4 regions of the Viridibacillus sp. NPDC093762 genome follow, and region 1 is predicted to be linked to each of the others. Evidence: riboswitches for the same ligand, from Rfam matches in the RefSeq annotation. Region 1 holds a riboswitch; each other region holds the start of a gene.
The links. A riboswitch is a leader RNA that binds a small molecule or an ion and turns the genes downstream of it on or off. The one in region 1 is predicted to bind S-adenosylmethionine.
Positions count from the first base shown of each region.

Region 2: it holds a riboswitch for S-adenosylmethionine, as region 1 does, so the genes downstream of both, ACQKM9_RS12895 (methionine biosynthesis PLP-dependent protein) here and ACQKM9_RS07875 (acyl-CoA dehydrogenase family protein) in region 1, are expected to answer to the same signal.
Region 3: it holds a riboswitch for S-adenosylmethionine, as region 1 does, so the genes downstream of both, ACQKM9_RS15555 (methionine ABC transporter ATP-binding protein) here and ACQKM9_RS07875 (acyl-CoA dehydrogenase family protein) in region 1, are expected to answer to the same signal.
Region 4: it holds a riboswitch for S-adenosylmethionine, as region 1 does, so the genes downstream of both, ACQKM9_RS07395 (O-acetylhomoserine aminocarboxypropyltransferase/cysteine synthase family protein) here and ACQKM9_RS07875 (acyl-CoA dehydrogenase family protein) in region 1, are expected to answer to the same signal.

Region 1 covers NZ_JBNNUK010000004.1:191,319-199,421, reverse strand. Annotated here, with positions in the region: gene ACQKM9_RS07905 (DsbA family protein) at 1-392, shown strand, start outside; gene ACQKM9_RS07900 (disulfide oxidoreductase) at 382-786, shown strand; gene ACQKM9_RS07895 (amino acid ABC transporter ATP-binding protein) at 841-1,596, opposite strand; gene ACQKM9_RS07890 (amino acid ABC transporter permease) at 1,614-2,327, opposite strand; gene ACQKM9_RS07885 (amino acid ABC transporter permease) at 2,340-3,047, opposite strand; gene ACQKM9_RS07880 (transporter substrate-binding domain-containing protein) at 3,132-3,998, opposite strand; gene ACQKM9_RS07875 (acyl-CoA dehydrogenase family protein) at 4,035-5,210, opposite strand; SAM riboswitch class I at 5,322-5,424, opposite strand; partial or broken gene ACQKM9_RS07870 (ABC transporter permease) at 5,551-5,957, shown strand; gene ACQKM9_RS07865 (hypothetical protein) at 6,009-6,737, opposite strand; gene ACQKM9_RS07860 (AAA family ATPase) at 6,730-8,067, opposite strand.
Region 2 covers NZ_JBNNUK010000009.1:104,159-112,261, reverse strand. Annotated here, with positions in the region: gene ACQKM9_RS12905 (methyl-accepting chemotaxis protein) at 1-908, shown strand, start outside; gene ACQKM9_RS12900 (tetratricopeptide repeat protein) at 1,128-2,057, opposite strand; SAM riboswitch class I at 2,230-2,333, shown strand; gene ACQKM9_RS12895 (methionine biosynthesis PLP-dependent protein) at 2,405-3,535, shown strand; gene ACQKM9_RS12890 (aminotransferase class I/II-fold pyridoxal phosphate-dependent enzyme) at 3,531-4,709, shown strand; gene msrB (peptide-methionine (R)-S-oxide reductase MsrB) at 5,413-5,838, opposite strand; gene msrA (peptide-methionine (S)-S-oxide reductase MsrA) at 5,835-6,359, opposite strand; gene ACQKM9_RS12875 (YpmS family protein) at 6,372-6,947, opposite strand; gene ACQKM9_RS12870 (GDSL-type esterase/lipase family protein) at 6,955-7,725, opposite strand; gene ACQKM9_RS12865 (DegV family protein) at 7,800-8,103, opposite strand, start outside.
Region 3 covers NZ_JBNNUK010000013.1:55,550-63,652, forward strand. Annotated here, with positions in the region: gene gltB (glutamate synthase large subunit) at 1-539, opposite strand, end outside; gene ACQKM9_RS15535 (LysR family transcriptional regulator) at 664-1,566, shown strand; gene ACQKM9_RS15540 (dicarboxylate/amino acid:cation symporter) at 1,624-2,790, opposite strand; gene ACQKM9_RS15545 (MetQ/NlpA family ABC transporter substrate-binding protein) at 3,047-3,850, opposite strand; gene ACQKM9_RS15550 (methionine ABC transporter permease) at 3,914-4,582, opposite strand; gene ACQKM9_RS15555 (methionine ABC transporter ATP-binding protein) at 4,575-5,600, opposite strand; SAM riboswitch class I at 5,727-5,833, opposite strand; gene ACQKM9_RS15560 (thioredoxin family protein) at 5,890-6,198, opposite strand; gene ACQKM9_RS15565 (hypothetical protein) at 6,210-6,554, opposite strand; gene gcvH (glycine cleavage system protein GcvH) at 6,634-7,014, opposite strand; gene ACQKM9_RS15575 (arsenate reductase family protein) at 7,093-7,449, opposite strand; gene ACQKM9_RS15580 (acyl-CoA dehydrogenase family protein) at 7,558-8,103, opposite strand, start outside.
Region 4 covers NZ_JBNNUK010000004.1:88,053-96,155, reverse strand. Annotated here, with positions in the region: gene ACQKM9_RS07420 (DMT family transporter) at 1-314, opposite strand, end outside; gene pepT (peptidase T) at 340-1,566, opposite strand; gene ACQKM9_RS07410 (lysoplasmalogenase) at 1,602-2,252, opposite strand; gene ACQKM9_RS07405 (hypothetical protein) at 2,377-4,062, shown strand; gene ACQKM9_RS07400 (NADPH-dependent oxidoreductase) at 4,213-4,944, opposite strand; SAM riboswitch class I at 5,144-5,257, shown strand; gene ACQKM9_RS07395 (O-acetylhomoserine aminocarboxypropyltransferase/cysteine synthase family protein) at 5,374-6,669, shown strand; gene ACQKM9_RS07390 (homoserine dehydrogenase) at 7,228-8,103, shown strand, end outside.

The DNA of each region.
Region 1 (8,103 bases):
ATTATTCTTTTATTAATATTGATTCAAATCGATCTGCTCAATTTGCTGAAACAGTCTATAAAGAGTTGGGAAATGAGAAGTTTTGGGCTTTCCATGAGCTACTGTTCAGTAAACAACCAACAGATTTATCTTATGAAAAAGTAGATTTATATACTGAGGACTTTTTAGAAGAAGCATTATCTGAAATAGCCACTGAGAAAGAAACTAAAAAGGTAATGAAAGCTTTTGGTGAAAATGCGGGACAAGAAGCATGGGATAAAGATATGCAAATGGCAAAAAATCTCGGTGTCCAATCAACACCAAGTATCTATATTGATGGCAAACAATTCACTGGAAACACATACGATGATTTTGTGAAAAAGGTAGAAGAGGCGACTGCTAATGGTAAATAAGGCGCTCCTTTTTGGCTGGATAACGTCGATTATAGCCATGATGGGTAGTTTGTTTTTTAGTGAACAAATGGGTTTTATCCCATGTACACTTTGTTGGTATCAGCGTATATTAATGTACCCACTTGTCTTTTTCTTAGGGATGGCATTTTATAGGAATGATAAAGCGATTTATAAATATGTGCTTCCGATGTCGGCTTTTGGGATGCTTCTTTCTGGCTATCATTATGCATTACAAAAGATACCATCCATGCATGAGTTCAGTACATGCACAAATGGAGTACCTTGCTCAGGGCAATATATTAATTGGTTTGGCTTTGTAACGATTCCATTTTTATCTTTTATCGGTTTTACATTGATTACAATTTCGATGTTAGTACTATGGAAACGTAAATAAATGAAATAGAAAATGCCCACCTCTTATAAAACTTAGAGGTGGGCGTTTTTGAATTTAAATAAAGAATGAATAATCTTCAGGTAGCACACGTCTTAAAAATTTCTTTGTACGTTCTTCTTTAGGGTTGACGAAAATTTCATGAGGATTACCTTCCTCAACGACAACGCCACCATCCATAAAGATAACGCGGTTAGCTACATCTTTAGCAAAGGACATCTCATGAGTAACTACAAGCATTGTTGTGCCTTCATTGGCAATATTCTTCATAACAGCTAGTACTTCACCAACAAGCTCTGGATCTAGAGCAGATGTAGGTTCATCAAAAAGAATAATATCAGGATTCAAAGCAACTGCACGTGCAATACCAACTCGTTGTTGTTGTCCACCTGACAGTTGGCTTGGATAAGCATCATATTTGTCGGTAAGACCCACTTTACTTAATGCTTTTTTACCGATTTCAATAGCTTCATTTTTTGGCACTTTACGTCCAATAATAAGGCCTTCTATGACGTTTTCAAGTGCAGTTTTATTGTTAAATAAGTTGTAATTTTGAAAGACAAATGCAATTTTCTGGCGAATAGCATGAATGTCTTTTTTCTTTGCATCATGTAAATTTACATCGATTTCTCCGAAAGTAGCATGACCTTGATCGGCCTTTTCTAAAAAGTTAAGGCAACGAAGTAAAGTCGTTTTACCGGAACCACTAGGACCTAAGATGACGACAACATCCCCCTTATCAATGGATAAGTCGACACCTTTTAATATTTCATTATTGCCAAATGATTTATGCACATTTTTAATATTTAACATATCATCACACCCCAGTTTTAAGCATTTGCTAATTTATATTTTCGTAAGTGTTTTTCATACAATTTGAAGCCGTATTCGACAACACTACATAAGATTAAGTACACGATGAATATATCTATATAAGCTTCAACATAGTTGTAACCTACGTTTGCAGCAACCTTAGCTTTCAATGTGATTTCCTGTAAAGACATTGCGTAACCAAGGGAAGTAGCTTTGATGAGGTTGACGGTTGCTGTACAAATATTTGGCAGTGCTACCACAAGTGCTTGTGGAATGATGATACGTCGGTATGCTTGATAAGTCGTTAAACCAACCGAATGTGCAGCTTCTATCTGCCCTTTGTTGACTGTGCTCAGTGCAGATCGGAATACCTCAATTAAAATGGCAGTAGTGCTAAATGAAAAGACGATAAAGGCATACCAAATTGGATGGATTTTATAGACATCCATAGCAATATCATATTTTTTAAATAATGCTGTTAAAACTAATGGAACGCTACTATAGACGATAAAAATTTGAATAATAATAGGCGTACCTCGTACAAATGATACGTACACTTGAGCTAAACGTTGTATAAAAGGTATTCGATAAATACGTGTTAAAGCGAGTGAAAATGCAAGAGGTATAGCAATTAGCAAAGAAACAAAAGTCACAAGTAGGGCCACTGGTACGCCAGACAATGCGACAAAAAATGTATCAATCAAAAATTTATAATTTAATCCTTCAGACATGTGCGTACCTCCTTATGTTGTCTCCAACGTTTTTTTACCTTTACTAAAGAATTTTTCAAGAATTGAGAAGATTTTTTCGATGATCAATGACAATACCCAGTAGATGATTGCTAAAGCGATAAAAATTTCGAGAGCATGTGCATTTATGTTGCTGGCGATAATGAGATTGGCTTTTCCAACGACATCAATAAGCCCGATAGTATAAGCAAGTGCACCTTCTTGTAATAAGGCAATCATACCGTTACCGAGATTGGGTAACGCTACAACTAAAGCTTGTGGAAAAATAATACGACGATAGGCTTGAAAAGGTGTTAGGCCGACACTAACAGCGGCTTCGTATTGGCCCTTGTCAATTGAATCATAAGAAGAACGAATTACTTCGGACATAATGGCTGCAAATTGTAGTGTGAAAGTTACGATAACGAATATGGCCGTATCAATATCGTGTAAATTGAGGCCGAAGTTTTCAGCTAGTGCAGGTACACCATAATAAACGAGAAATAGTAACACGATCGAAGGTGTACAACGCATGATAGTTGTATAGCCATTTGCAAGTTTTTGAGCAATTCTACTGCTGCCCAATTTGGCTATCGCAAGTAATAAACCAAAAAAGGAACCTAGTAAAATGGACAGTCCTGCTATCATAAATGTCACCTTTAGAAAGGGGAGTAAAATAGGGAGTGACTCCCAGATATAAGATGCATCAAAATATTTTTCCATATGCTCACCATTTTCGTTTTGTATTGGAAAGGCTGTTGAGTTTTATTACTCAACAGCCTAAGGACGCTACTTATGCATAAGCAATTAACGTTCCACTTGCTCAAGTACTTCAAATAAATCACGATCGTAGAATTTTTTGCTCAATTCATTTGTTTTTTGTTGTTCTTTAATTTGTTTTATAGCTTTGTCATATGCGTCTGCAAATTTCTGTTCTTTTTTGTTGTATAGCGGCCATGTTTTAATTACAGCAAATTCATTGTACACAATGTCATTTGCTAATTTGTGATAAGCGCCGTCTTTGGCTGTAACTTGCTGATTAAAAGGACCTTCAATCATTACACCACCATCTACTCGGCCTTCGTTGACCCATTGAACAATATCGATAGTGAAAGCATCTCCAGCTTTTAGTTTTACTTTGTTATCTGGATTTTTTTTGTTGTATTCATCGATGATTGTATATTGAGCATTATTTGCGGCAATTGGTGCTAGAGAGTAGCCTGCTGATGCAAAGTCTTTTAGTGATTTAATATTTTCATCTTCTTTACGTAATACCAAACCTGCACTACTTAAGCCAAGGAATTCTTTAGGGTAGATGAACTTTTCTGTACGCTCTTCTGTGAAGAAGGCATTTTTTACACCGACTTGGTATTTACCTTGTTCGACACCAATTAATAAGTCGTCACTAGTCGTGCCTACATATTCAAATTTATAGTCTGGTAATAATTCATCCACTAGCTTCATCACTTCTACATCGTATCCAGTTGGATTACCTTGGTCGTCAATATATGAAATCGGCTTACTTGCTTGGTCAAAGGCGACTTTCACCGTACGTACTTTTGATGAATCTCCTTTATCTTTAGAATCAGATGCTTCACTTGTAGAGCAACCAGCTAAAATTGCAATTGAAGTAATACCGACTGCGGCAAATTTTAATAGTTTTTTACTGAACATATTTTATAACCCCTTTTTAAGTTTCTTTTTTTATTATTAATTCACAATCGAATTCGTTCTTTTTTGTTCTTCAATAGCTGTTAATGCTAATTTTGTTATAGTCATATCATCCATTGGAGGATTGTGTAGACCTGCACGGACATTGCGGTAATATCGTTGTAATGGATTAGCGTTTTGTAAACTTTTTGCACCCACGACTCTCATTGCTTTATCAACGATATCAATGGCCGCATTAGTCACTGTATGTTTGGCGACGGCAATTTCATTGGTCAATGAGTCTCTTCGTTTTGGGTCGTCATAAGCTTCAGCTGTACCATATAAGACAAATCTAGATTGCTGAAGTTTTAACTCAATGTCACCTAATAGATGCTGCACATTTGGTAATGAGCTGATCGGTGCATTTAAGCTATTTGGTTGATGATGATTTGCGAAGTGAACTGCATAATCACGAGCTGCTTGTGCTATACCTAAATAAGTTGCAGGAATATGCAATGACCAGCCGTTGATTTTACCTCCGCTTGGATGATTTGGTAATTCGACTAAATCTGAGTCACTTACTTTAACATTTTGTAATAATAAGTCGTGACTTGATGTGCCGCGCATGGACATTACATCCCATGTTTCTTCAATAGATAGTCCTGCAGTATCTTTATGAATTAAAAAGAACCCAACTTGTTGTTTTTCTTCAATCCAAGCAGAAGTTAAAAAATAATCTAAGACAGGGGAAGCCGTAGTGAAAATTTTGCGTCCATGTATAAGCCACCCTTTTTCAGAACGAACTGCAGTTGTTCCAGGACGCCCGCCTCGAGTGGGACTGCCAGTGCGGGCCTCACTTACAGAACGATTCACAATAGCACCATTTTGTACTTCATTTGCAAAGAAATTAAGCTTGTCATCTGACCACAATTTCTCCTGATACAATTCGCCTACAACCCCTAAAGTCCAGCCCATCGAAAGTGAAGTATTCTCATCGTAGCTTGCAAGTGTTTCTTGTAGAAGGACCATATCGTAAACTGAAAATCCTTCGCCACCAAATTCTTTCGGTAAAGTAATTGCAGGATAGCCAATTTTGCGGAGCAGGCTAAAGCTCTCTTTAGGAAAAATAGATAATTCATCTACAGTTGCGGCGCTACCTGTAATTTGGTCTTTAAGGAATGCTAGTTTATCTAACCATTGTCGTTGTAGCTCTGTTCTTATAAATATCTCTTTCATAATAAATCCCCTCGTCTTCTCTAAGTTTATAATTCTTATAGAATTACTATGTATTGAAGGTATAAAAAATCTCCCATTTATAAAAGAGGGAGCTTAAATGTTGTGTATGCACCCTTATCTGTCAAGATTTCTCTTGCTGGAAGTAGCACCATTCTGTTATACAGTGGTTGCTGAAGCTTCATCGGACCAGTCCCTTAGCTTCTCATGATAAGTAATATTCTATTGTTTCAATTATCTTACTTTTTCTAAAGATGAAAGTCAATATGAAAAACAAAGTATTTTTGTAGGGATTAAAAGTTATAGAAAAGAGCCTAATCGATAGGGGTAAAAGAACTTAGGTTTATATGCATTACTGCCGATTATTAAAAACACATATACAGGTATTAATAATATTAATAAGGATCTTACAGATTTCGGCAGAGGGATGGGAATGACACGCATTCAAGTGCTGTATATGATTGAGTTACCGCTCTCACTCTCTGTAATTATTGCAGGAATTCGTATAGCTCTTGTGGTTGCTATCGGTATTACAGCAATTGGTGCTTTCATTGGAGCAGTGGACTCGGGGAAATTATCATCCGTGGTACAAATGCTACGGATGGTACAGCGATTATTCTAGCAGGTGCCATTCCAACAGCACTGATGGCTGTCATAACAGATTTGATACTTGGTTTCATAGAGCGTAAACTGGATCCAGTAAAACGTCAAAAAAATTTAGCGACACCCAACAGTCCAAAGCTTGAATGAGTAATATAAAAGCCTTGAAACCAAAATGACTTGGTATCAAGGCTTTTATTGTTACTCGTTAATCATTTTCATGTAATCGAACATTAGTGGTACATTTGTATATCTTTCCAAAGAGGCAAGGTCAGCAGAGATGCTTTGCCAACTTTCCAAATACTTTTCTTCTAATGTCATACTAGTTGAAATGGGTAAAAAATTAGAAAGAAACTCTTCTATTGGCTTTTGTTCATTTTCTAAAAACTCCTCAACCTCACGTACTTTATAACGTGTTTCGGGATTGGCTTCGTTAAACAAAATATGTTCAAGTGCTCTAGAGAAATAATAAATTTGGTAATTTACTTTGCCAGATAAAATCGAATTGAGCGTCCGCATGGTATGAATGTTTTTGCTTTTTAATTTGTTTCTTTCAATAATTTTGTTTTGTTGATTGCTATTTGGAACACTGATATTTTTAGCGTTATAGAGCGTTAATCTACCTTGATTTTCATCAATTATAACAGCAGATTCATCAATGAAGCAGCCGTCTGTATCGGCTATTTGGATAATTGCCAATAAATCTGTAGTGCCTAATTTCATTTTATTAATATAGCTTTTAACGCGATCTCCAACTAGGTTTTTGATATTGGAGCTCTTTTGGTTTAAATCCCCCATAATATCACCTTTAATAATATCGAATCTAATTTCATTATTATTAAATAAAGTACGTATTCGATCGTATAATAAAGCTTCTTCACAGGCACCTTCTACTAGTAACAAGACAACTTTTTTAGCTTTATTACTCATTTATGATAGCCGCTTTTCTAAATGCTCTTTTCATATCATAGGCATTCGTTTCTTTGTAAATTGATTCGTCTTGACCACCTAACTGAATTGCACGCAAATAGACATCTCTAGGATTATTAAGTTTTTTAACACCCTTTAATTGCATATAGCGATTCTCTTCATTCGCTGTAGTGAACCATAAATTATGAATTGGTAGTACTTCAAGTATACGTAAGTTATGGGAGGTGAATATCAATTGGCCTGCTCCATTCTCATGGATAATTTCAAGTAGTTCACCTAATAAGTACTCAAATACACCCGCGTCTAATTCATCAATAATAACGCAGGCATTGGGATTGTTATAAACAGCAATTATTGTACTTAAGATAGAGATTATCTTCAACGTACCCTCGGATTCACATTTCAAAGGTAGCTCAATGTCCCCTTTTCGTGAGAGAAACTCAACGAGCACACCATCAGATCCATCATTCAATTTTTGTGTATGAAGAACATGGATTTTAATCTGTAGACCTGGAATAAGCATTTTGAGAACGATGTTCGTTTGTTCTATTAATTCTTTCATTGCATTGAACATGTCTTTTGGTAGTAAAGTAGTATCTTCTAATTTAGAAGGAATAACGCCACGTTTATTTTCAAGATGTATATTAAAAGGCATCGTAATATTAGAGATTAAGTTACCAAACTGCGTATTATCAATGATATGCAAGTCTCTCTTGAAGTCAAAAATAATATTTTGAATGAGTGCCATTTCCACTTCACCTAAATGATTGGGAAGAATATTTCTAACTTCTTTTCTGAAAATGAAGGAAGAATGATTTTCTTTAGAAAGATGGTTTGCTACTAATACTTTAACTCGATCATTTTGGTTTAGAGAGGGGAGATTGGTAGTGCGGATAGTAACTTCCTCTCCGTCTTTTGAGAGTATATTTTTAAAGCGTTTCCCACGTTTATTTTCTCGATAACTTAAGTTTTCTGTCATTACATTTAGTCGTTCTTCACCAACCACAAGTGTTACAGCGTATTTTAAGAAGTACTCGCCAAATTTATTTTTGATGATGAATTGGAAATTTAGTTGTAAGGATGATTCACCGTAGTATATATGTAGATGATGAACATGAGGAAGTTTTTTATAAATCCCACCATCTAAGAGTGCCGATAAAATTTGAAATGCCTGAACAACAGCAGTCTTACCTGAACCATTTTGACCATAGAATCCAATAACATTAGCCTCTTCTAATTTGTCAAAGTTTGTATCGATATGAAATGTTCCGTATTTGACGTTTTTTAGGTTGTTTAATGTGACATCTAGAACTTTAATAATTGGTTTCATGTACTTCCTCCTAAAAACGAACTGTCTATATTATTT
Region 2 (8,103 bases), on a different contig from region 1:
CACTTGCCGAGAATGTTTCAGCTAGTGGACAACAATTAATGGCTTCAGCAGATGAAAATTCGAATATTATACAATCAATTGCTGATACAACAGGCGAAATCGCTGAAGGTAGCGAACAAACGATGCTTCGAATGAATAACGCAGTTCAAAAGATGAATTTATTAGAAGAAGCGGCTCGTTATTTAAGTACAGATGCGGAACATGTGAAAACAGCAACCGATCAGATGAAAGTCGCTGCTGAGCTTGGCGGAAAAACTGTCGAACAGTCATCAAATGTGATGATGTTAATAGAAGAAACTATGGCCAATACAACAGAAATCGTTGAAGCACTAGGTAAAAAATCATCCGAAATTACTTCCATTATTCGTACGATTACTGATATCTCGGAACAAACAAACTTACTTGCCCTTAATGCAGCCATTGAGGCGGCCAGAGCTGGTGAACATGGTAAAGGATTTGCTGTCGTTGCCAATGAGGTTCGAAAGCTTGCTGAGCAATCTCAAAAAGCAGCTCGGGAAGTTACGGGAATCGTTTCATCAATTCAATCCGAAGTTCAAGCTATTGTCACTCAAAACCATGATGGTGTACAAAACGTCATCCGTGGTGTTGAGGTGACAAATGAAACAAATGCTTCCTTAGATAAAATTATCAAACAGACAAACGAAACTGTAGCCATTATTAACAAAATGGTAGTTCAAATTGAGCAAACTTTAAGCTATAGCCAAGAAGTGGCTGTATCATTTATAGAAGTAAATCAAATTGCTGAAAATACAGCAATGAGTACCGAGCGTTCTGCAGCTTCCGCAGAAGAAGGCTCTGCTTCAATGCAAGAAATTACAGCGTCAGCGATAGAACTATCTCATCAGGCAGATGAGTTAAGAAAAGTAGTTGGAGAATTCAAAGTATAGTGTTCACATAAAATGACTTGCAAGCTCTAATGAGATTGCAAGTTTTTTTATTCCTACTATTGATTTCGCTTTATTAGAAATTACAAAGTCCATACCTTTCTTCCCGCTTCCCTACACCTTACCAAGACAACCTTTCATAGTATTTATCATGAAATCACTTCAGATATTGGCAGTATTTAAACAAATGGGCCGAGTGATATTCCATTATCTCTCAGCCCATTACATATTGACATATTCATCATAGGTTCTATTACCATGTACTTTGCATCCGTAAAGATAACATTGTGAAACATAATATGGCTCGAATAATATTCTAGGGCGGTAGCCCTTCAAAATTCGAGCAATTAGTGTATTATATTTTTCATTTGTATGTTGCAAGTCCATAATGGATCCTTTAATATTCTCCTCTATCCACTCTTCATTCATTGCCCTTGCTTTACTTTCTACCAATTCATCAGTCGTTTCTGTTTTCATCTGGTCTAAAATATCTGCGGCTTCTTCTACTCTACCTAATTGAATGAGTGCATAAACATAATGTTCTACCCAATCATAAGACCTAACAATTTCTCTCCATCCTATTTCAAATAGAGGAATCGCTTCATCAAAGTAGTTAATTTGTGCATAAATTTCAGCTACGTTTACTTCACCCATATAATTTTCATCATTTGCATTAACTTTTTTCAGGGCATTAAGTACCGAATCATAATCGTCTAACTGGAGGTATGAAACCATTTCCGCATATTTCAAAAAATCGCCATCAGTTGCTGACTTTTTATAATGTTCTGCTGCCTTTTCATAATTTTTTATATTATAAAATGCGGCAGCTAAGTTCGCATGGACTACTTCAGTATCTTTCATCTTTAAAGCATATTCTAAAATCCTGATGGCTGAAATGTATTTTTCCATTCTCAAATAAATTTCACCAAGTAAAGCAAAAGGAAAATAATGCTTCGGCTGTTTTTCGATTGCTTCAGCTAAAAGTGGTAAAGTTTTGTAATATTCTTCTGTATCTCTAATATAAAAACATGCTAAGTTATGGAGTGATTGTATGTCTCTGTTTTCCATTACTGCTTGCTCTAGCTTCATTTGAGCTTCGTCAAATTTAAATTCTAGCAATAGCTGATTGACAGCAATGTTATTTAAATTCATCTTGTCACCTTCCAATTCAACTATGCAATAATAGCATATTCATATAAAAACTGTACCACAAATAGAATTTTATAAACTTTTCAAATAATAATTGCTTCTAAATAAGGTTGATATTATCACCTTCACATGTTAAAATTTCATTATTATTAACTTTCAAACAATTGAATATACTTACTTATCAAGAGAGATGGAGGGACTTGGCCCGTCGATATCTCAGCAACCACCCTAAATGCGGCAAGGTGCTAATTCCAGTAGACGTAGTCTTGTAGATAAGGAAATTGACTTCATATTTTGAAGGCCCTCTTCCTTTGAGGGCCTTTTACTTTTTTATAAAGGATGATGACATGATGACAAACAAAAACATTGCTACACAATTAGTTCAGCTAGGAAATCATACCGATTCCAAAACAGGTGCTGTAAACACACCAATCTACCTGTCAACTGCCTATACTCATGATGGGCTTGGCCAAACAACTGGTTTTGACTATACACGTACAAAAAATCCGACACGTACCGTCCTAGAAGAAGGTTTTGCTAAATTAGAATCTGGTGATGCTGGCTTCGCCTGTAGTAGCGGGATGGCAGCTGTTCAGTTAGTTCTATCCCTTTTTAAATCGGGTGACGAAATTATTTTACCTGAGGATATCTACGGTGGCACATACCGTTTACTCGGCCAATACCAAGAACAATATTCAATCAAATCTCATTATGCAAAATTTTCTTCTGTATCAGAGGTTGAAGATTTAATTAATGAAAATACTCGAGCTATTTTCATTGAAACCCCAACCAATCCATTAATGCAGGAATTTGAAATTGAACTTTATGCTAAGCTTGTGAAAAAGCATAGTTTATTATTAATCGTTGATAATACTTTCTTAACACCTTACTATCAACGCCCAATCGAGCTAGGAGCTGATATAGTTCTACATAGTGCAACTAAATACATCGGTGGTCATAATGATGTTCTAGCTGGTCTTGTCGTAAGTAAAGGCAAAGAACTTAGCGAAAAACTATTCACAAACCATAATGCTGCTGGTGCAACACTGGCTCCAATCGACTCTTGGCTACTACTACGGGGATTGAAAACATTACATCTTCGCATGAAACAACATACCGAAAATGCTAAGCAAATTGCGGCTTATTTAGAACAAGAACCTTTAGTAAAAGACGTTCTGTTTGCTGGTAAAGGCGGCATGATATCCTTCCGTTTACAAAAAGGAGAATGGGTTGGTAAGTTTTTAGAAAGCTTGAAATTAATTGTCTTCGCCGAAAGTCTGGGTGGTGTTGAAAGCTTTATCACATATCCAACTACACAAACACATGCGGATATTCCTGAAGCGGAACGAATTGCACGCGGTGTTGATGACTCCTTACTTCGTTTCTCTGTCGGTATTGAGGAAGCAGAAGATTTAATCGCGGATTTACAACAAGTTTTTTCTACCTTAGAAAAAGAGGTGTCATCGTATGAGTTCAATTAATGAAAATATTGAAACAAGTTTAATCACCGCATCTACCCGCGGTGATTACGAGCAAAAAACAGGTGCAGTTAATGTACCAATCTATTTGTCATCTACATTCGATCAGGAGCATTTCGATTCCTTTGGTCCATATGATTATAGTCGTTCTGGTAATCCAACTCGTGATGCATTAGAGAAAACAATTGCTGAACTTGAAGGGGGTACACGCGGATTTGCATTCTCTTCAGGTATTGCAGCCATCGCTTCTGCCTTTATGATATTAGAAGCCGGCGACCATATTGTTGTGACATCTGAAGTGTATGGTGGAACATACCGTTTTGTAACACAAGTGTTAACAAAATTTGGCATTGACCACACATTTGCTGACTTCTCTGATTTAACATCAGTAGAAGCGGCTATACGTCCAAATACAAAGGTATTATATATAGAAACTCCAGCTAACCCCCTTCTAGGCATTACTGATATTGAAGGTGTTGTAGCTATTGCAAAGGCAAATGGAGCTCTAACATTTTTAGATAACACGTTTATGACGCCTTTATACCAACGTCCATTAGACCTTGGTGTAGATGTAGTGTTGCACAGTGCCACTAAGTTTTTAGGAGGACACAGTGATATTATTGCAGGGCTTGCGGTAACAAAAGACGTAGAGCTTGGTAACAGAATCTACTTCATGCAAAACTCATTCGGTGCCATTTTAGGTGCACAAGATTCCTTCTCATTAATTCAAGGGATTAAAACTTTAAATGCGCGTTTAACACAATCGACAGCATCAGCATCCAAACTTGCTCATTATTTAGATGCTCATGAGTTAGTAGAAGAAGTTCATTTCCCTGGCTTGAAATCCCATCCAGGCCATGACATCCATGCAAAACAGGCAAAAAGTACTGGAGCTGTATTGTCATTTAAATTACCTAACCGCGAAATCACTAAAGCATTTGTTGAACATGTTCAAATTCCAATTTTCGCAGTTAGTCTTGGCGGCGTAGAATCGATTCTTTCATATCCAGCCACAATGAGTCATGCAGCTATTCCCAAAGAAGAACGCGAAAAACGTGGTATTACAGATGGTCTTTTACGTTTCTCTGCTGGTCTTGAAAATATCGACGATTTAATAGCTGATTTTGAGCAAGCTTTTGCAAAAGCGAAAGCACTCTCTGTTGTAGGCAATAAATAGATGATTGTATGAGTCGCTCCACTGATTTGGTGGAGCGGTTTTTTTCTTTTTTAAATGCTGTTTCCTCTATGTTTGTTGCTTTAGAATAGTGGGTAAAAGTCTAATCTAGTTTTGGTTTTTGATACTTATATTGTCTGATGATAAAAAACAGAGATGCTTCTAAGAAATACGAACCGCAACTCAAGCTTCTTATGCTGCATTCGTGAAACATGATCCAAAATCGATAAGGAAATTTATAGGTTTTACTGCCATCATTCTCTCCTTTATATGTGGCGCTCTAATCGAGACCTTTTTAGTACTTATCTAGGAAAAACATCCATCTGGATAACAGCTGGGACTATACTGACCACCGTAATCTTATATCATAGAAGCAAAGATAATACAAAAGAACCTCTTGAGAAATAACGACACTCGAAAAAAACTTGATAAATATATCTCCCAATCTTCCAATGAGCATAACAACTCTAAACTTGTGTATTTTGTTTATCTAATAACAATGTAATTTCTATATTCACAATTAAGAGTTTTTCTTTTTTAAGCAACATTTCATTTGTATAAGAAAGTAAACTTTTAAAATCTCTGTTTTCATATTGTTTGTCGCTCTCTTTATATTCAATCAGCAGTAACTACACTTTGTAGTCTATTCACTGTCTTCTACACAAAAAATGACAACCCACAAAATGTGGACTGTCATTTTTTATTTTCATTCAAAATACTTTAAAAATTCTCCATAGCCTTGTTCTTGTAATTTATCTTTAGGAATAAATTTCAATGCTGCAGAGTTAATACAATAACGTAAGCCTGTTGGCTGAGGACCATCTGGGAAAACATGTCCTAAATGTGAATCAGCATCTCCACTCCGTACTTCTGTGCGGCGCATGCCAAAGCTTGTGTCGAAGTTTTCTTGTATGCTAGCACCTTCTACAGGTTTGCTAAAGCTTGGCCAGCCACAACCTGCATTAAATTTATCTTTTGAGTGGAATAAGGGTTCCCCAGATACAATATCCACGTATAGACCTTCTTCAAAATGACTGTCGTATTCGTTTTGGAATGGTGGTTCTGTCCCATGCTCTTGTGTGACATGATATTGCATTGGTGTTAATGTTTTCAACTTTTCTTCTTTATTCATGATTTTGTCCCCCAATGCTGTTGTTGGAAAGCAACTCGTCCTGAGCCAATTGAATACCGCTCATAATGTGCTGGATTCTTTTTGTAATAATGTTGATGATAAGTTTCTGCTGGGGAAAACGTTGTTGCTGGTAGAATTTGTACAGCGATTGGTGCTTTAAATTTTCCTGATTCTTGTAATGCAGCTTTTGATGCTTCAGCTATTTCACGCTGCTCTTCATCATAGTAGAAAATGGCTGTCATATATGACTGTCCGCGGTCATAAAATTGACCACCAGCATCTGTTGGATCGATTAGAGTCCAGTAAAGATCTACTAACTTTTCATAAGGATAAATTGCTGGATCAAAAGTGATTTGTACAGCTTCAAAATGTCCCGTAGTTTCACTACAAACTTCCTCATAAGTCGGATTTTCTGTATGTCCCCCAGTATAACCAGATATGACAGACTCAATGCCCTCTTGCTGATCGAATGGTTTCACCATACACCAAAAACATCCACCTGCAAATGTTGCTACAGCCATGTGCTACTCCTCCTATTCTTGAACGGGTACTGTTACTTCCAGTATAATCTTACCTTCTTTTAAATTAAATTCTTTTGCTTGCATACGAGAACCTGAAAGTACTTCTATCTCTGTTAAACCCATATAAACTTCCTCTTTGTTTGGACGAATAACCATCCAAGAAGGTAAATCTACTGAGTCATTTAGTAACTTCAACGCCGTGCTTGGAGGGATATTCAACATACCAACTTCTACATTTGTTTGTTTTAATATAAGATTGCCGTCTTCATCAATTGTTGGATCAAATTTCATCGTAATAGGTAGCTCCATACCAAAAACACTAAGCTCACTTACTAAAGTAACTTCCTCATTAATGTACATATGTACAGGGATAGATTTCGCTTTCATCGCGTCCTGAATATATTTGTTTGCAATTGCTTCAAAATCAGCTGGTGTTGTTTGAACAGAAAGTTTACTACCTTCAGGCATTGCGGTAGTTTCCGGTATTGGCATATCCGTTGCCGGTCTCGTAATGAATACAGACAATCCAATGATTACCGATAACATTAATGCAGTTAAAAAGAAAAAAGCTATTTTCCACTTATTCACCGTCACATCACTCCTTAAAGTCCATTTCCCCGTTAGTTAATTTTTTTAGACCACATGACTTTATCGTCCCTATTATACGGTCCGTCATTTCATCGTAGCCTCTTGCATTTGGATGGAAAAAGTCCGTATGATAAACCATATTCTCGTTCGAATCGAATAAATCCTCTACATTTACAAAACATGCATTTTTATCTGCCTCTGCAAAATCTTGAATATCTGTATTCCATTCATACATAATCGTATTTAAGTCCGATTTTTCCTTCGTAAAGATGGAAAGCGGATTATAAACGCTTATTAAAATTATAGGCGCAGATTTATTCTTTTTTCGGATTAACTCCATAATTTCACCATAACGCTTTTGAAATTCGATGCGTTCCGTATCAAATGCTTCTTTATTTAAATTCATTAAGTCACGTCTGACAATTTTCATCAAGTCATTCCCACCCATAGTGAGTGTTATAAAATCAGCTTTTTTTAATTGTTCGTCAATTTTACCGCTCTCAAGCTGAGCTACGAGTTGATCACTGCGTCGACCTTTTTTTGCTGTATTTTCAACTTCGACGTATTTAACGCCTTCCCAACCAAGCATCTGATCCGACAATCTACCAACATAACCTTGCTGATTTAACTCATCTCCAACACCTTCTGTTAGAGAATCACCTAAAGCAACATAAACAATGTCTTTAGGGATGACTTCTTCTGTAACTGGTGTTTTTATTTCTTCGCTGCAAGCACTTAATAAAAGAAGTGCAAGCATGAAAATTATTAATTTCTTCACGTTCCATTTCTTCCTTTCGTTAAGTACGTCTAATGAAAGAAAGCAGGGAATGAAATCATCCCCTGCTCATCATATTAATCCGTATAGTACATAAAACCAATTGCACCTGGGCCTGTATGTGTACTAATAATTGGTGAAGTATAGGCAAATTTCGTATCCATATAACCGGATTCTTCAAGTTGTTTTTTCAGTGGCTCTGCCATTGCTAACCCTTCAGCATGTGAAAGACCTACTCCTTTTATTACTTTCCCTTGCGTATCTTCTATAAACTGATTAAATAAATATTTAACTACTTGTTTATGGCTTCGTACTTTTGCCACTGGGTTGTATGCTCCACCTTCAAGTGAAGCAATTGGTTTGATATTAAGTAAAGAACCA
Region 3 (8,103 bases), on a different contig from region 1:
TTTGTTGCCCAGTGCTCTGTTTGCTTACGAACTAGATACAACTTACGCTCGAAGGCGAGGGAATTACTGACATTAGCCGCTTTAATAAACACTTGGCGTACAACTGGCGCTGTTTCCTTAGCAGTGTCACTTAAAGGATCTGTGTTGATTGGTACTGTCCTCCAGCCTAATAACTCTTGGCCTTCCTCAGCAATCAATTCATTCATCTTATTCTCTATATCTTGTCGTTCAGTATGATCTTGAGTGAAAAATAACATCCCGACACCATAGCGTCCTTGATCAGGTAAAGTCCACTCAGTACAAATCGCTCTGAAAAATGCATCCGGAATTTGGACCATTAATCCTGCACCATCACCCGTTTTGCCGTCACTACCTCGCCCTGCACGATGATCCAAACGGCACAGCATTTCTAACCCATTCATTACTATGTCATGTGTGGCTTTACCTTTTAGATGAGCATATAAACCAATACCACAGGCATCATGCTCAAATTGTGGGGAGTATAATCCCTGTGCTGTTGGAAGTTGATGAAATGTCATGTAAATCCCTCCCTCTTCACTTAAAAAGTGACTTAAATTTATTTTAGTTTTCCAAATTGATATAAACAATATATAATTTATATATTATTAATCTATAAATTAGATGAATGGGAGATGATATACAATGGAACTACGCCAATTACGCTATTTCGTCGCGGTTGCGGAGCTTGAACATATTTCAGAAGCTGCTGAAAACTTACACGTTGCTCAATCTGCGATAAGTCGCCAAATAGCAAATTTAGAAGAAGAACTCGGCACAAAGCTGTTTGAGCGAGTTGGACGAAATGTCAAACTGACGCCAATTGGTAAAACATTTCTCGAACATAGCATCGCAGCCTTACAAGCAATCGATTTTGCCAAAAAGCAAATCGATGAATACTTGGATCCAGAAAAAGGAACGATTAAAATCGGCTTTCCTACGAGCTTAGCAAGTTTCTTGTTGCCAACTGTTATTTCAGCGTTTAAAAAGGAGCACCCGAATGTATCATTCCACTTGCGCCAAGGCTCTTACCGATATTTAATAAATGCAGTGAAAAACAGAGAACTAAACCTAGCGTTCCTTGGTCCACTTCCACCAAAAGACGATGCCATCAATACGACGATCTTATTCACAGAAAATATTGCAGCCTTATTGCCAGCTACTCATTCTTTAGCACAAAAGGACTCCATTCATTTATCTGATTTACGGAATGAGGATTTTGTTCTTTTCCCCGAAGGTTATATTCTCAACAAAGTGGCTGTTGAAGCTTGTAAATCTGTTGGTTTCACACCTAAAATCACTTCAGAGGGTGAAGATATGGATGCTTTAAAAGGTTTAGTAGCTGCTGGAATAGGCTTAAGCTTGTTACCTGAAAGCGCCTTTTATGACTCCACACCTAGACGTACTGTAAAGTTACCACTAGTTTCACCAGAGTTTACACGAACGGTCGGTATTATTTCTCCTACTAATCGTGATATAGCTCCTTCTGAACAAGTTTTCTTAAATTTTGTAAATAACTTCTTCTCTTTGTTGACTCAGTTTAAATAATAAAAAGCCCTCCGAAATATTCGGAAGGCCTTTTTATATTGCATGGTTATTTTCTAACTACGCTTGTTCTTTTTTACTGAAGCGGTCAACGATCATTGAAAGTGCCCCGTCACCTGTTACGTTTGTAGCTGTACCAAAACTATCTTGCGCGAGATATAGAGCTATCATTAACGCAACCATAGTTTCATCAAAACCTAACATTGATTGAAGAATTCCTGTCGCTGCCATTACTGCACCACCCGGTACTCCTGGTGCTGCAACCATTACAATACCTAACATGAAAATGAAAGGTATCATTTCAGTTAATGTATAAGCATGATTATTTAACATCATTACGGCCATTGAACATGTTGTTAATGTAATTGTACTACCTGATAAGTGAATTGTTGCAAATAGTGGAACAGTGAAACCTGTTACTCGCTCAGAAGCACCTGCCTTACGTGCTTGCTTTAATGTAATCGGAATCGTCGCAGCTGATGATTGTGTACCAAGAGCTGTGAAGTATGCCGGTGCCATCGTCTTCAATAAGTAGAACGGGTTTTTCTTATTAATAGCGCCTGCTACTACATATTGTAATACCAAGATACATAAATGCATTAAAATAATTAATAAAAATACTAATGCAAAAACCGAAAGAATTTTTGCCACTTGACCAGCGAAAGTCATATTTAAGAAAATACCAAAAATATGGATAGGTAGTAAAGGAATAATAATTTTCGAAATTACTTTATCAATAATCAAATTAAACTCATCAAAGAATTTTTTCATAATTTCACTATTGATAGCTGCCATACCAATCCCTAAGATGAAAGCTAATATTAAAGCAGTCATAACATCCATAAGTGGAGGCATTTCAATTGTTACGAATGTTTGCGCCAATGATTCCTCAGGATTAGCAAATTGTTCACTACCCGAAGTTGAAATTAACTTAGGTAAAACATTTGAAGCAACAAAGAATGCAAAGAATCCAGCTATTAAAGTAGAAAAGTAAGCAAAGAAAGTAGCTAATCCTAACAGTTTTCCAGACCCTTTACCTAATTGTGCAATTCCCGGTGCAATAAATGCGACGATTAATAACGGTACAACGAAGTTTAAGAAATTTCCGAATATACCATTGAATGTAGCAAATATACGAACGCCATCTTCCGGCATAATAGTACCTAGTAACGCTGCCAAAATTATCGCGACGATAATTCGTGGCAATAAACCAAACTTGATCTTCATAAAATGTCCTCCCGATAAATACATATGTCTTTTCTAAAAGTATATGCACACTCTATCACACCCACTTATTAAAGTGAATAGCACAACGATAATCCGGAATATTAAGTATTTTCAAATTATTAAAATTAATATTGTGTTAATCAACTAATTGCATGGTTTACAATATTCATGTAGCATAATCCCTAAATATTGTTATTTATCTTATAAATACATAAAAACACCCAAGCTTATTCAGCTTGGGTGTTTCAATTCTTTCTTATTCAGATACAGGAACAATATCCCCGTTCCATTCTTTTAATATATAGTCTTGCATTTCTTTTGAATGGAGTACTTTAACTAATTTTTTTATCTTTTCGTTATTCTCATCTTCTTTACGAACAGCAATCACATTAATGTACTCTGATTCTTTATCTTCTAATGCAATTGCGTCTTTTCCTGGGCTTATACCTGCGTCAATAGCGAAGTTAGAGTTGATTAATACTGCATCACCTTCGTCGTTTTTATACATTTGTACAAGCATTTCAGGTGCAGTGTTTGCATCAAATTTTAAGTTTTTTGGGTTCTTAGTGATATCCTTAATTTCGGCTGCAGTTTTATCTACACCTTCTTTTAATGTGATAAGACCTTTCGCTTCAAGTAGTGATAACATACGTCCATGGTCTGAAACTGAGTTACTTAGAAGAATTGTTGCGCCTTCTGGAAGATCTTCGAGTTTTTTATATTTTTTAGAATAGATACCGATTGGCTCGATGTGCACTCCACCAACATTAACAAAATCATATCCATTTTGCTTTTTCTGAAGCTCTAAATAAGGGATATGTTGGAAGTAGTTTGCATCTAAATCGCCATTTTCAAGATCTTTGTTCGGTAAAACATAATCTTGATACCTTTCGATTTTAAGCTTGATACCTTCTTTTTCTAGTAAGGGCTCTGCTTTTTCTAAAATTTCAGCATGCGGAGTATTAGCTGCACCGATTACTAATTCCTCTTCTGATTTACCACAAGCTGCTAAGCTTAGGGCTAACACTCCTGTAAGGATTCCTGCTACAAGTTTCTTCATGTTCTTAACGCTCCTTTTTACTGTTTAGTTATATGTGATCGGTTTTACCCGTATAAGCTTAAATTATCTTTTATCAATCTTCGTCGTAATAAGGTCACCGACAAATTGAATAACAAATACCACTACTAAAATAAGGATTGTTGCAACAAAAGTTACATCGCTTTGACTTCTTTGGAAACCGTCTAAAAACGCTAATGTCCCCAGTCCGCCTGCCCCAATAACACCCGCCATAGCTGTGTAACCAACAAGTGCAATAGCTGTTACAGTAATACCCGAAACTAATGCGGGTAATGATTCTGGGATTAACACTTTACCGATAATCGTAGAAGTTTTGGCACCCATCGAACGTGCCGCTTCAATGACACCTTTATCAATTTCTTTTAACGCAATTAAAACCATACGTGCATAAAAAGGTGCTGCTCCAATGATTAATGCTGGTAATGCGGCATTGGGACCTCGAATTGAGCCTAATAATAGCTTCGTAAATGGTATTAATAGAATCACTAAAATAATGAATGGAATCGAACGGAAAATATTCACGATCGAACCTGTTAACCAACTTACTAATTTATTTGCCCATAATTGCTGAGGGCTTGTCAAAAACAGCAAAATACCTAAAGCTAAACCAATGACAAATGTGAAAATTGTAGCAACGCCTGTCATATACAGTGTCTCTATAGTTGCTTCCCACATTCTGTCCCATTGTACATTCTGGAAGAGATCATTAAGCATTTTCGATCACCTCCGTTTTTACTCCATGTTCATTCATATATGTGACTGCTTTTTGTACATTATCATTATTGCCATCTAGCTGTATAATCAGCGTTCCATATGGTCCACTTTTCGTTTGCGAAATATTACCATGGACAATATTCACGTCTAAATTAAGTTCACGACTTAAATGTGAAATAACTGGCTGGCCAGTTGAAGAGCCTACAAACATTAATTTTACAAGTGTTCCTGATGGGTAGTTTTCAATAATTTGTTCAATTGATTCTTTACGTTCAATCGTATCTGTAATTTGAGAAACAAATCGTTTTGTAACGTCTGCTTGTGGTGATTGGAATACATCTAGGACATCACCATTCTCAACAACTTGTCCAGCTTCCATTACCGCCACGCGATGACAAATTTTACGAATGACATGCATCTCATGTGTGATAAGTACAATAGTTAAGCCTAATTTTTCATTGATATCGACTAGTAAATCTAAAATCGAATCCGTTGTTTCAGGATCAAGTGCTGAAGTAGCTTCATCACAAAGCAATACTTCTGGGTTATTTGCCAGTGCTCTAGCAATACCTACACGTTGCTTTTGACCACCTGATAATTGAGAAGGATATGCCTTCTCTCTTCCTTTTAAACCAACTAATTCAATAAGCTCTAATACCTTCTTTTGACTCTCCGCTTTAGATAAACCTGCAATTTCTAATGGAAATGCTATATTTTCTTCTACAGTGCGTGACCAAAGTAAATTGAAATGTTGGAAGATCATACTGATTTTTTGACGCGCATTACGTAACGCACTTCCTTTAATCGACGATACTTCCTGACCATTCACAACAACTTTACCGGTTGTCGGTTGCTCCAAACCATTTAATAACCGAATGAGCGTACTTTTACCCGCTCCGCTGTATCCAATAATGCCGAATATTTCTCCGTCTTCAACAGATAAATTCACATTTTTGACAGCGGTTAATTCTCCGTTAGCGGTTTTATATTTTTTCATAACATTTTCTAACTGAATCACTGTCATACCACCTTTATTTTAAAACTAAAAAGTATGCACTTTCTACTGGCATCTCTTAGAAACTAAAAAAACCCTTCTGCAGATTAACAGAAGGGTTCAACGCAAAGCTATATACGTAAAACCGTTCTCTCATCTTCCAAAGTAAATACTTTGTGTGATTTGGCACCGTGCCATATAAATATGACGGTTGCCGGGCTTCATTGGGCACTTCCCTCCACCTCTCTAAATAAGAGTAACGACAATATTTAATTAGTTATGATTGCTACTTTATCACGCTATTACTTTAACGTCAATCATTTAATTGTAATTTTTCAAATAAATAAGGTACTGATTGAAATGCGTAGATTTTATCGCGGATTTTACCATTTTCTGAAATAATTAAACAAGGGACACTTTCAATTTCATAATCAAATGCTACGTCTTGTATATAATTTAAGTTCGCTTTACCAATAGGAATATGGCTTACGACATGCTCTACTACTTCCATCATTTTCGATGCAACTGCACACGTTCCACATAATGGTGTGTATAAATAAAAAGCCGAAAGCGAGGTGGTTTTCATAGTTTCTTCCCATTGTTCACGTGACCATTCTTCCATCTTCTTCATTCCTATACTATTAGATATTTTTTATGAACTGTAAAATTTGCCGCCAATAATATTCTAGCTAAATGTCTTCTAGGAGTAGCTTCTACTTGTTTATAAGTAGAGGAGGTGTGTAGATGACGAGCATTTGGGAACTCTCTTTTAAAAAGAGCACGGAGCTTATCACCCGATGAGTCAGCATCAAAAAATGCATACATTTCGCAGTCCTCATATGGTGCCAAGATTTCTTCTAATCGGCTCGCACTAACTGTTCCATTCGTACATATTATCGGAATGTTCTCTGCTAATATTGGCGCAATTCGCAACTTATCTTGGCGCCCTTCCACGATAATCAGCTTGTTAAAAGTCATATATACCCTCCTAACAAATACTTTTTGCCGTTTACCAAGTTTAAAAAAACGCCGAGCAAATGCACGGCGTTTTTAGATCTTATTCTTCGATAATTGCTTCGTATTGTTCTGCAGTTAATAATGCATCAACTTGAGCGTTATCTGCTGGTTCTACTACAACCATCCATGCTTTTTCGTATGGTGATTCGTTAACGAATTCTGGGCTTTCTTCTAGCTCTTCGTTAATTTCAACAACTTTACCAGAAATCGGAGCGTAAAGTTCAGATACAGTTTTTACCGATTCAACACTGCCGAACGGCTCGTCTGCTACTAATTCGTCGCCTACTTGTGGAAGTTCAACGAAAACGATATCACCTAGTTCTGATTGTGCGAAATGTGTAATACCGATACGTACTTTTCCGTCTTCAGTTTTTACCCACTCATGTTCTTCAGAATAGCGTAAGTCTTTTGGTGTGCTCATGAATACCCCTCCAAATATGTAATTAATTTCACTTTAAGTTTGACATATTTCCAGTGTAAAAACAAGCATATGTCTGTGTTATTTCCATGTCTGTTCAAAGTCTGATTCTTTAAATCCTAATGTCACTTTTTTACCGTCTGTAACGATTGGACGCTTGATTAACATACCATCTGATGCAAGCAATTCTAATTGCGCATCTTCCGACATATCAGCCAGTCGATCTTTCAATTGCAACTCTCTATACTTCATACCTGAAGTATTAAAAAATTTCTTCAATGGTAAACCACTAGCATCTAGATACTGTTTTAATTCCTCTTTAGAAGGTGTTTCTTCAACAATGTGCTTATCTGTATAGTTTACCCCATTTTCGTCTAACCATGCTTTTGCTTTACGACAAGTTGTACATTTTGGATATTGAATAAATAAAATAGACATATACATGCTCCTTTTTCCAAACTATTTAATTCTATTGTAGTGGGAGTATAGTCTACAAGCAAGAAATCCGAACACAATAGTTGTGTTCGGATTCTCAACTAGCTTATTTTAGACAACAAATTTTTCTGCAGCAATCAGTTTAACTGATGCTTCACGTTTCTTCGCAATGACATTGTAAGGATTGTTACGAGTAAGTTTGCGAAGTGCAGATAACATCATACGAGCATTGTCTCCGTCAACAGCTGTAATGATTGTTTCTTTTGCTTCTTTTTCGATTTCTTCAAATGCTTCTTGACAGAAAATTTGAGTGTATAGTAATTTTTGGCTTGCTTTATCTAACCCATCACGAGCAATAGCTTTTTCTGTACGTAACACAGTAGATTCCATTGCAAATAATTGGTTAGCGACATTCGCAATGTTCACTAGTAATTCTTGCTCAGCATCTAATTTCGGGCCATATTTTTGTGCAGCAAGACCAGATGCTAATAGAGCGATTTTCTTCGCATTTTTTACAAGATATTTTTCTTGTGCTAATGGCTCATTAGCTATTTCTTCAGGCATTAGCATTAATAGTTCTTGTTGTAGGCTCTGCGCTTGTTGCAATAAAGGTAACTCACCTTTCATTGCTTTTTTCATAAATGTGCCCGGTATGAT
Region 4 (8,103 bases), 100 kb from region 1:
ATTGTAAATTGCCATGTACCCGATACGAGCCAACCAGGTCCATAAGCAGCAGCGAATGTTAACGGTGCATAAAATAGGACGAACCCTACAAAGCTCCATAATAGCCAAGCTTTAGGTTGTTTTTTCATTTCCTTTGTCATTGGTTGTACGCCTTTACGGTACATCACAATAACTAGCAAAAAGGGAATCATGAAAAAGTAACGTAATGATGAGCTCCATAGCCAGCTACCACCATCTAACTCCATTATTCGATTGAATATAAAAGTTACAGCAAAAAATAATGACGCTAAAACACCTAAAGCAATTTCCTTCAAAATACCACCTACCTATTAATACACTTTATGCCTGTTGTTCAAATAATTGGACAATTTCTATGATAACTTCAGTAGCTTTAACCATTGTTTCAGCAGAGACATACTCGAATTTACCATGCATATTTTCGCCACCAGCGAAGATATTCGGAGTAGGCATTCCCATATATGAGAGTTGAGATCCATCTGTACCACCACGTACTGGCAAAATTAAAGGTTTGATATCTAGATTTTCCATTGCTTTAAAGGCTACATCAACAATTTCTTTTTGTGGTTCAATTTTTTCGGCCATATTATAGTATTGATCTGCTATTTCAATAGTAATGGCATCTTCACCGAATTCAGCTTTAATTTTAGCTTCAGCTTCTTTAAATAATTGTTTTCTTGATTCAAATTCTTCTCGGTCAAAGTATCGAATGATATAAGAAAGTCTTGCTTCTTCGATATGGGCGTTGAAGTTCATTAGGTGAATGAAACCTTCATGATCAGATGTTTTCTCGGGTACTTCATCTGCAGGCATATAAGATTGGAATTTAATAGCCATTGTAATAGCGTTGACCATTTTATCTTTGGCAGAGCCTGGGTGTACACTCACACCGAAAGTTTTTACTTTTACTCCAGCTGCGTTGAAGCTCTCGTACTGTAATTCACCTAATGGACCACCATCCATTGTATAAGCGAAATCAGCATTAAATGCTTCAACATCAAATTTATGTGGTCCACGGCCGATTTCTTCATCAGGTGTGAAGGCAACTCGGATTTTACCATGTTTAATATCAGGATTAGCAATTAAATATTCCATAGCTGTCATAATTTCAACAATACCCGCTTTATCATCAGCACCAAGTAGTGTAGTACCATCAGTAGTGATCAATGTTTGCCCTACATAATTGGCAAGCTCTGGTGAGTTTTTGGGAGATAGAACTGTGTTTTCATTTAATTGAATATCTCCACCATCGTAATTGTCGTGACGCTGTGGTTTAACATTTGTACCAGTATAATCAGTAGTTGTATCAACGTGTGCTAGGAAACCAATTGTTGGTAATCGTTTGTCTGAATTAGCTGGTAGTGTAGCAAATAGATATCCATTTTCATCAAGAGATATTTCAGTCATACCGATTTCGGCCAATTCTTTCTCAAGTACATGAAGTAGATCCCATTGTTTTTCAGTTGATGGAGTTGTTTCGCTTTCAGCATCAGATTGTGTGTCAATTTGTGCATAACGTACTAGTCTTTCAATCACGGTTTCTTTCATTTTGGAATATCCCCCTTATTGTAAAAGCATTGTCATTATTCTAACACTTTCTTTCGGATGACGGAATAATAAGAAATACTAATAGCAAATAATAGCTGAGCACCGTAATAGCTCACCATAATAAGTGCATGAGAAAAAGGTACATCAGTAATGAACATATTAATCGATAAAATTGAATCTGAGAAAATAAATGATAGTGCTCCAATTGTAGCAAGCTTCGAGTTTGTCTGAATAGCTGTCCATCCCATTGTTAAAATAACAGTGATATATGCGATAACAGCAACACCTAATATGATGTCTCCAGATTTAAAAACAGTCCCAGCAATCCAAATAACCATAAACCCTCCATAAAGTAATAAAAGGGTAGCTGCAGGTTTAGCAATCACTTTTTCTTTAAGTTGTATAAATGCAACGATGTAGCAAATATGGCCAATTAAAAAACTAGTTAAACCTAATAAAAACCATTGGAGTGTTGCGTCGCCAATCATGCAAAAGAATAAACCGAGTAGTAACCAAGTTTTATAACTTGTATTGGGAGATGCTTTTTGAAGAGAAGCTAACCAAATAATGAGAAGCATTGGAATAATTTTAAAGCTTAGTTTCACAATAGTAGGTTCAGCAGGTATAAAGAAAATATAAATGATGCCTAAAATTATGATTAAGCTAATGAGAATCTTTTGTTTCATATTCTCACCTCCTTTCATTAAATAGTATTCTTGCTTAAAATAAATAAAACCTTTCTTTTATTAAATATAACTGAAACTTTCTGAAGATTGTATCGTAAAATAGATATGTGAAAGGATGATCAAAATGATTGCTACATTAATAATGTCGGCGATAGTTGCAGCAGTAGCTGGACTATTAATCGTACCGATAACAAGTAAAACAAAAGATGGAGATTTGAAAGCTAAATTCAAAATCCAATTCTTTATTTTCGTATTCATAGTTGCATTTATAGCGACAGCAACAATTTACTATGTTCTAATAATTGATCAAAATTGGACACTTTTATGGCCAGTGATAATTGTTTTAACAGCGCTTGGAGCTTGGTCTGCAAGTGGTATAGAACGTAATTTGAAAGGTATTCTGTTTTTAGGAAGCTTAGGTTTTGGTGTATATATTTTGGCAGCGCCATTATTTAATGCAAATGAAAAATACACATCAGCTGAAATGACACAAAAAGTGGAACTGAAGGCATTTGATGAAACAAAAACACCTGCAAGCGTACCGCCAAAATTTGCTCGTAATAAAATGAAAAAGGCTTTTAGCCAAGTACCAAATACAAGCTACTATGAATTAGGTAGTTTGCAAATTCAGAAGGTTAACGGCGAATTTGTGTATATTGCGCCTGTTGAATTCTCAGGCTTCTTTAAATGGACGAAGGGGAAAGTAACACCAGGTTATTTTAAAATGAGTGCTACTGATTCTTCAGATAATCCAAAGTTCATCAAATCAGAAATGAAATATACAACTTCTTCATTTTTAAACAATAATGTTGAGCGTCATATTCGTTTAGAAAATCCAACGAAAATTTTCTACGGTGAGCCTCAACTTGAAGTTGATGATAATGGTAAACCATATTATATTCGTTCATATGGGAAATTCATCACAGCGCGTAACGGCTTTGATGCAGAAGGTATTGTTATGGTCGATGCAAAAACAGGTAAATCTCAGACATTTGCTTTAAAAGATGTACCAACATTTATCGACGGTGCAGTTTCACCGGAAGCAGTAAGCCTTCAAAATAGCTATTTTGGTAACTATGTTCACGGTTTCTGGAATAGTAAATTTGGGAAAAAAGATGTGAAATTACCTTCGGATGAAGGAACGGAAGCTAATGTTAGCCCAATCTTTGATGAAAATGGTGATATGTACTACTTCACAGATTTTACAAGTCCTAAAGAAGGTGTCGATTCAATGCTCGGTTATTCATTAACAAATGGCCGAACTGGAGAGGCAACGTATTACACGGGGAACCAAGAGGAAGCGTACATGGATTCTCAAGGAGCATTACAAATAATCGAAAAGAAATTTATCGAGAAAAAGTGGCATGGTCAAATGCCAATCATCTACAACTTCTATGGTGAAGCAAGCTGGTTAACACCAGTGCTCGATTCAAACGGTTTCTTACAAAATTATTTCATCGTCTCAGCTGCTAATCCTGAGCTTTCAGTTTCAGGAGCTACTCCAAATGAGGCATTAAGACAATATAAAGCTATCCTAAGTCGTGGAGGCAGTTCAGTAAACGGTAGCTCTAAGCAAGAGCAAGCTACTATTAAAGGAAAAATTGTCCGCGTTTATAAAGAAAAAAATGGCGACTTTACAACAGTGTCGTTTATGTTAGATAACAAAGATAACTATAGCGTCAGCTCAGAAGTTGTACCACTAGCAATTTATCTACAAGAAGGTGACACAGTCGAAGTGAAATATATCAATTCAGGCGAAGTCTTCCTACCTGTAAAAGAGCTAGTAATTGAAGGTTTAGTAAAAGAATAAAATGCCTGCCTGCCACTAAATAGTGGCAGGTTTTTTAATGGGATTATAAATAGGTGAAAGAATTGAGGTGTAGTAAAACAACTTATAATAGGTTGAACTCAAAAAGAAAAGCTCTAAAACTAGGTATCCCTAATTTCGGAGCTATGTCCCTTACTTCCAAGTGAAGCCTTTTTGTGCTAAAAATTCATTGATATGTGGTCGACGCTGTTCTATTAAGAAATCCGCCATTTGTTTTGTCCAATTGGCCATTTTACGATTCGACCCACGACTTGCATAGTAACCTTCCATTGTTGCATCATACTCATCTAACAATGTGTCATATTGTTCTACATCATAATTGTTTTCATGTAGTACAGCTTGAACTGGTAAACGAGGTTTTGTTTCATTACGTTTCGTAGGTACACCAATCGTCATAGCAAACAATGGGAATACGTATTCAGGAAGACCAAATAATTCACTAATTTCTTTTGGATTATTACGCGCTCCACCAATATAACAAATACCGTAACCTTGGTCTTCAGCAGCAATAACGAAGTTTTGAGCGAAAAGTGCAACATCTGCTACACCCACAAGTACGTTCTCTGCAGTATCAGCAATAATTTCTACACCATTCTTTTGTCCCGCAACCTGCAGTCGTTTAAAATCTACACAAAATAAAAATGAAGCACCCGCTGTTCCGAATTGGAATTCATTATTAGAAAGTTCTCCAAGTTTTTTCTTCTTATCTTCATCTGTAACCCAAATAACGCTATAAGCTTGTACGAAATGCGAGCTCGCTGCCATTTGTGCTGTTTCAATTAAATCTAAAACTACTTCTTTAGAAATAAGTTCGCCTGTATATTTACGTACAGAAGCGTGACTACGTAGTAATTCTCTTGTCATTATCTGAATCCCCTTTGTTAAATAATATATATTTATTTTCTATCTTTAGGCTAACATATTTTAAAGTCTACTTAAATTAAATTCATCTTTCATAAAATCATAGCTATTAAATTTAATGTTCAGAAAAAACAAATAAAAGTATTGACATTAGTTCGAGATATCTTCTATACTTGTCAACAAGATGGAACTGAATCAAATACTCTTATCAAGAGCGGCGGAGGGATAGGCCCTGCGATGCCCAGCAACCGGTGAGTGACGAACTCACAATGGTGCTAATTCCTACAGATTTTTAATCGGATCTGACAGATAAGGGGAGGAAAAATTGCTTATGCAACCCTCTTCTTAGCGAAGAGGGTTTTTATTTTTCCAAAAAATCCTCCTCACACCTCCGATTTGCCATCTCAAAAAAACATTTAGGAGGAATGAATGATGACAAATTTACGTCCAGAAACTTTATTATTACACGGTGGCCAAGTGGCAGATCCAACAACAGGTGCTCGTGCTGTACCAATTTATCGTACAACTGCTTATGCTTTTAATAGTACGGAGCATGCTCAAAAACTATTTGCACTTGAAGAACCCGGTAATATTTATTCTCGTATTATGAACCCAACTGTCGATGTATTTGAAAAACGCGTTGCTCTATTAGAAGGTGGAACAGCGGCAGTAGCACTATCTTCAGGAATGGCTGCTATTTCGTTTTCAATTTTAAATATTGCGCGTGCAGGCGATCATATTGTTGCTTCAGGTAGTTTATATGGCGGTACATATAATTTGTTAGCCAATACTTTACCACGCTATGGCATTACAGCTTCATTTGTAGATGAAAGAGACCCAGAAAATTTCCGTACAGCGATTCAAGAAAATACAAAAGCAATTTATGTGGAAACAATCGGTAATCCGAGTTTAACTGTAGTGGATATTGAAGCTTTGGCAAATATCGCACATGAAAATGAGATTCCATTAATTGTTGATAATACATTTCCATCACCATATGGTTCAAATCCAATAGCGTTCGGTGCTGATATTGTAGTGCACTCTGCAACAAAATGGATTGGTGGCCATGGTACAGTAATCGGTGGTGTTGCTGTCGATGCTGGTAAATTTGATTGGACACAAGGGAAATTCCCTGACTATACAGAGCCAGATGCATCTTACCATGGTATTCGCTACGGTGTTGATACTGCAAGTGCTGCATTCGCAACTCGATTACGCGTACAATTGCTACGTGATTTTGGTCCAACATTAAGTCCTGACAATGCATTCCAGTTAATTCAAGGACTTGAAACATTACATTTACGTGTACCACGACATAATGAGAATGCTCAAAAAGTAGCTGAATACTTGCGTGGTCATGAAAATGTTGAGTGGGTTAGCTTCAATGGATTTGAAGACAGTGCCACTCATGAAAATGCGAAAAAGTATTTAAAAAATGGCTTTGGCTCAGTATTAACATTCGGTATTAAAGGTGGTCGTGAAGCTGGTCGCCAGTTAATTGATAACATTGAGTTATTCTCGCATGTAGCAAATGTTGGTGATGCACGGTCGTTAATTATCCATCCAGCATCTACAACACACCAACAATTAAGTGCAGAAGAATTAGTTCTAGCGGGTGTATCTGAAGAACTTGTCCGTTTATCAATTGGTTTAGAAGCAATTGAGGATATTATTGAAGCACTAGATAATGCTTTTGCAAAAGTAACAGAAGCTGTTGTAACAAAGTAAGTATTTATTAATGAAGAAAAGGCTAAGACAAAGGATGACGAGGGGCATTATGTCGTCCTTTTTTCTTTTTAAATCGTTATTTTAAAACTAGTGACATTTAATCTTAAATTTCAAAATACAGCTAAAGTGTTGTTATTCTCATCTTATATGACCTTCTGAGAAAAACAATTGTCCTTCCAGGAAAGATTTTTCTTGTAATCTGTTCATTTATAGTCTAGAATCATCAATAAGTAAAAAAATTGAAGCACAGTGTATTAGTAATTGATAAAATTGCTAAACGCTATTTGAAAAACTATTCGTAAGGGGATTATGGGTGAGATACGCTGTAAAGGAGATCAATACAGTTGTACAGCAACATAATTAGTAAATAGCGATACGTCTTATTCTCTGAATTAATTGGAAGTCCATATCATATGGTGATGTGCTGAAACACAGACAGAATTGGAACTACAAAATGAGTTTTAACACCTGACTTTGATGTCATCAATGCTAGATAGATTTTAAAAACAATTTGGAAATTGAGTGTACGATTGTAATATTATTTTTGGAGGCGATCATATGGCAGCAGTAAAGGTAGCAATACTAGGATTTGGTACTGTAGGGCAAGGCATTTATCATATCATTAATGAAAAGCGTGAACAGTTTAAGGAAACATTAGGAGTAGATATTGAAATTGCTAAAATTTTAGTGCGTGACGTGACTAAACCACGTTCAAATGCACCACAAGAGTTAATTACAGATAACTTTGAAGAAATTTTAGCTATTCCAGATTTACAAGTTGTATTTGAAGCAATAGTTGGGGAAGAACCAGCATTTAAATATTCATCACTTGCAATTGAAAATGGTTGTAACGTTATTACAGCTAACAAAGTAATGTTCTCTAAACATGGTTTAGTTTTACAAGAAAAAGCGAAGCAATATGGCGTACAAGTGGGCTACGAAGCAACAACTGCTGGTGGTGTTCCTGTCATTAAAACAATGCAAAATATTTTACGTGTAAATGATGTACACCATATCCAAGGCATCTTGAATGGAACATCAAACTACATCCTTACTCAAATGCGTAGTGAAGGGTTAGCATTCGATGATGTATTAAAAGATGCTCAAAACCTTGGTTATGCTGAAGCAGATCCGTATAACGATATTTCTGGTCAAGATGCATTCCGAAAACTTATGATTCTTAGTGCATTAGCATTTGGTAAACAGCCAAGATGGGAAGATGTTGATGTAATTGGGATTACTGAAATCACTTCTGAGCAAGTAGAAGAAGCTTCTGCGAAAGGTTTACGTTACCGTCATGTAGCGGATGTACAGTTAGGTGAAGACGGTGAGTTAATTGCTAAAGTAGGACCTGAACTAGTTGGTCCAGAACATCCACTTTACTCAATCGAAGGCGTTAATAATGCTGTTGCTCTTGATACAAACTACATTGGG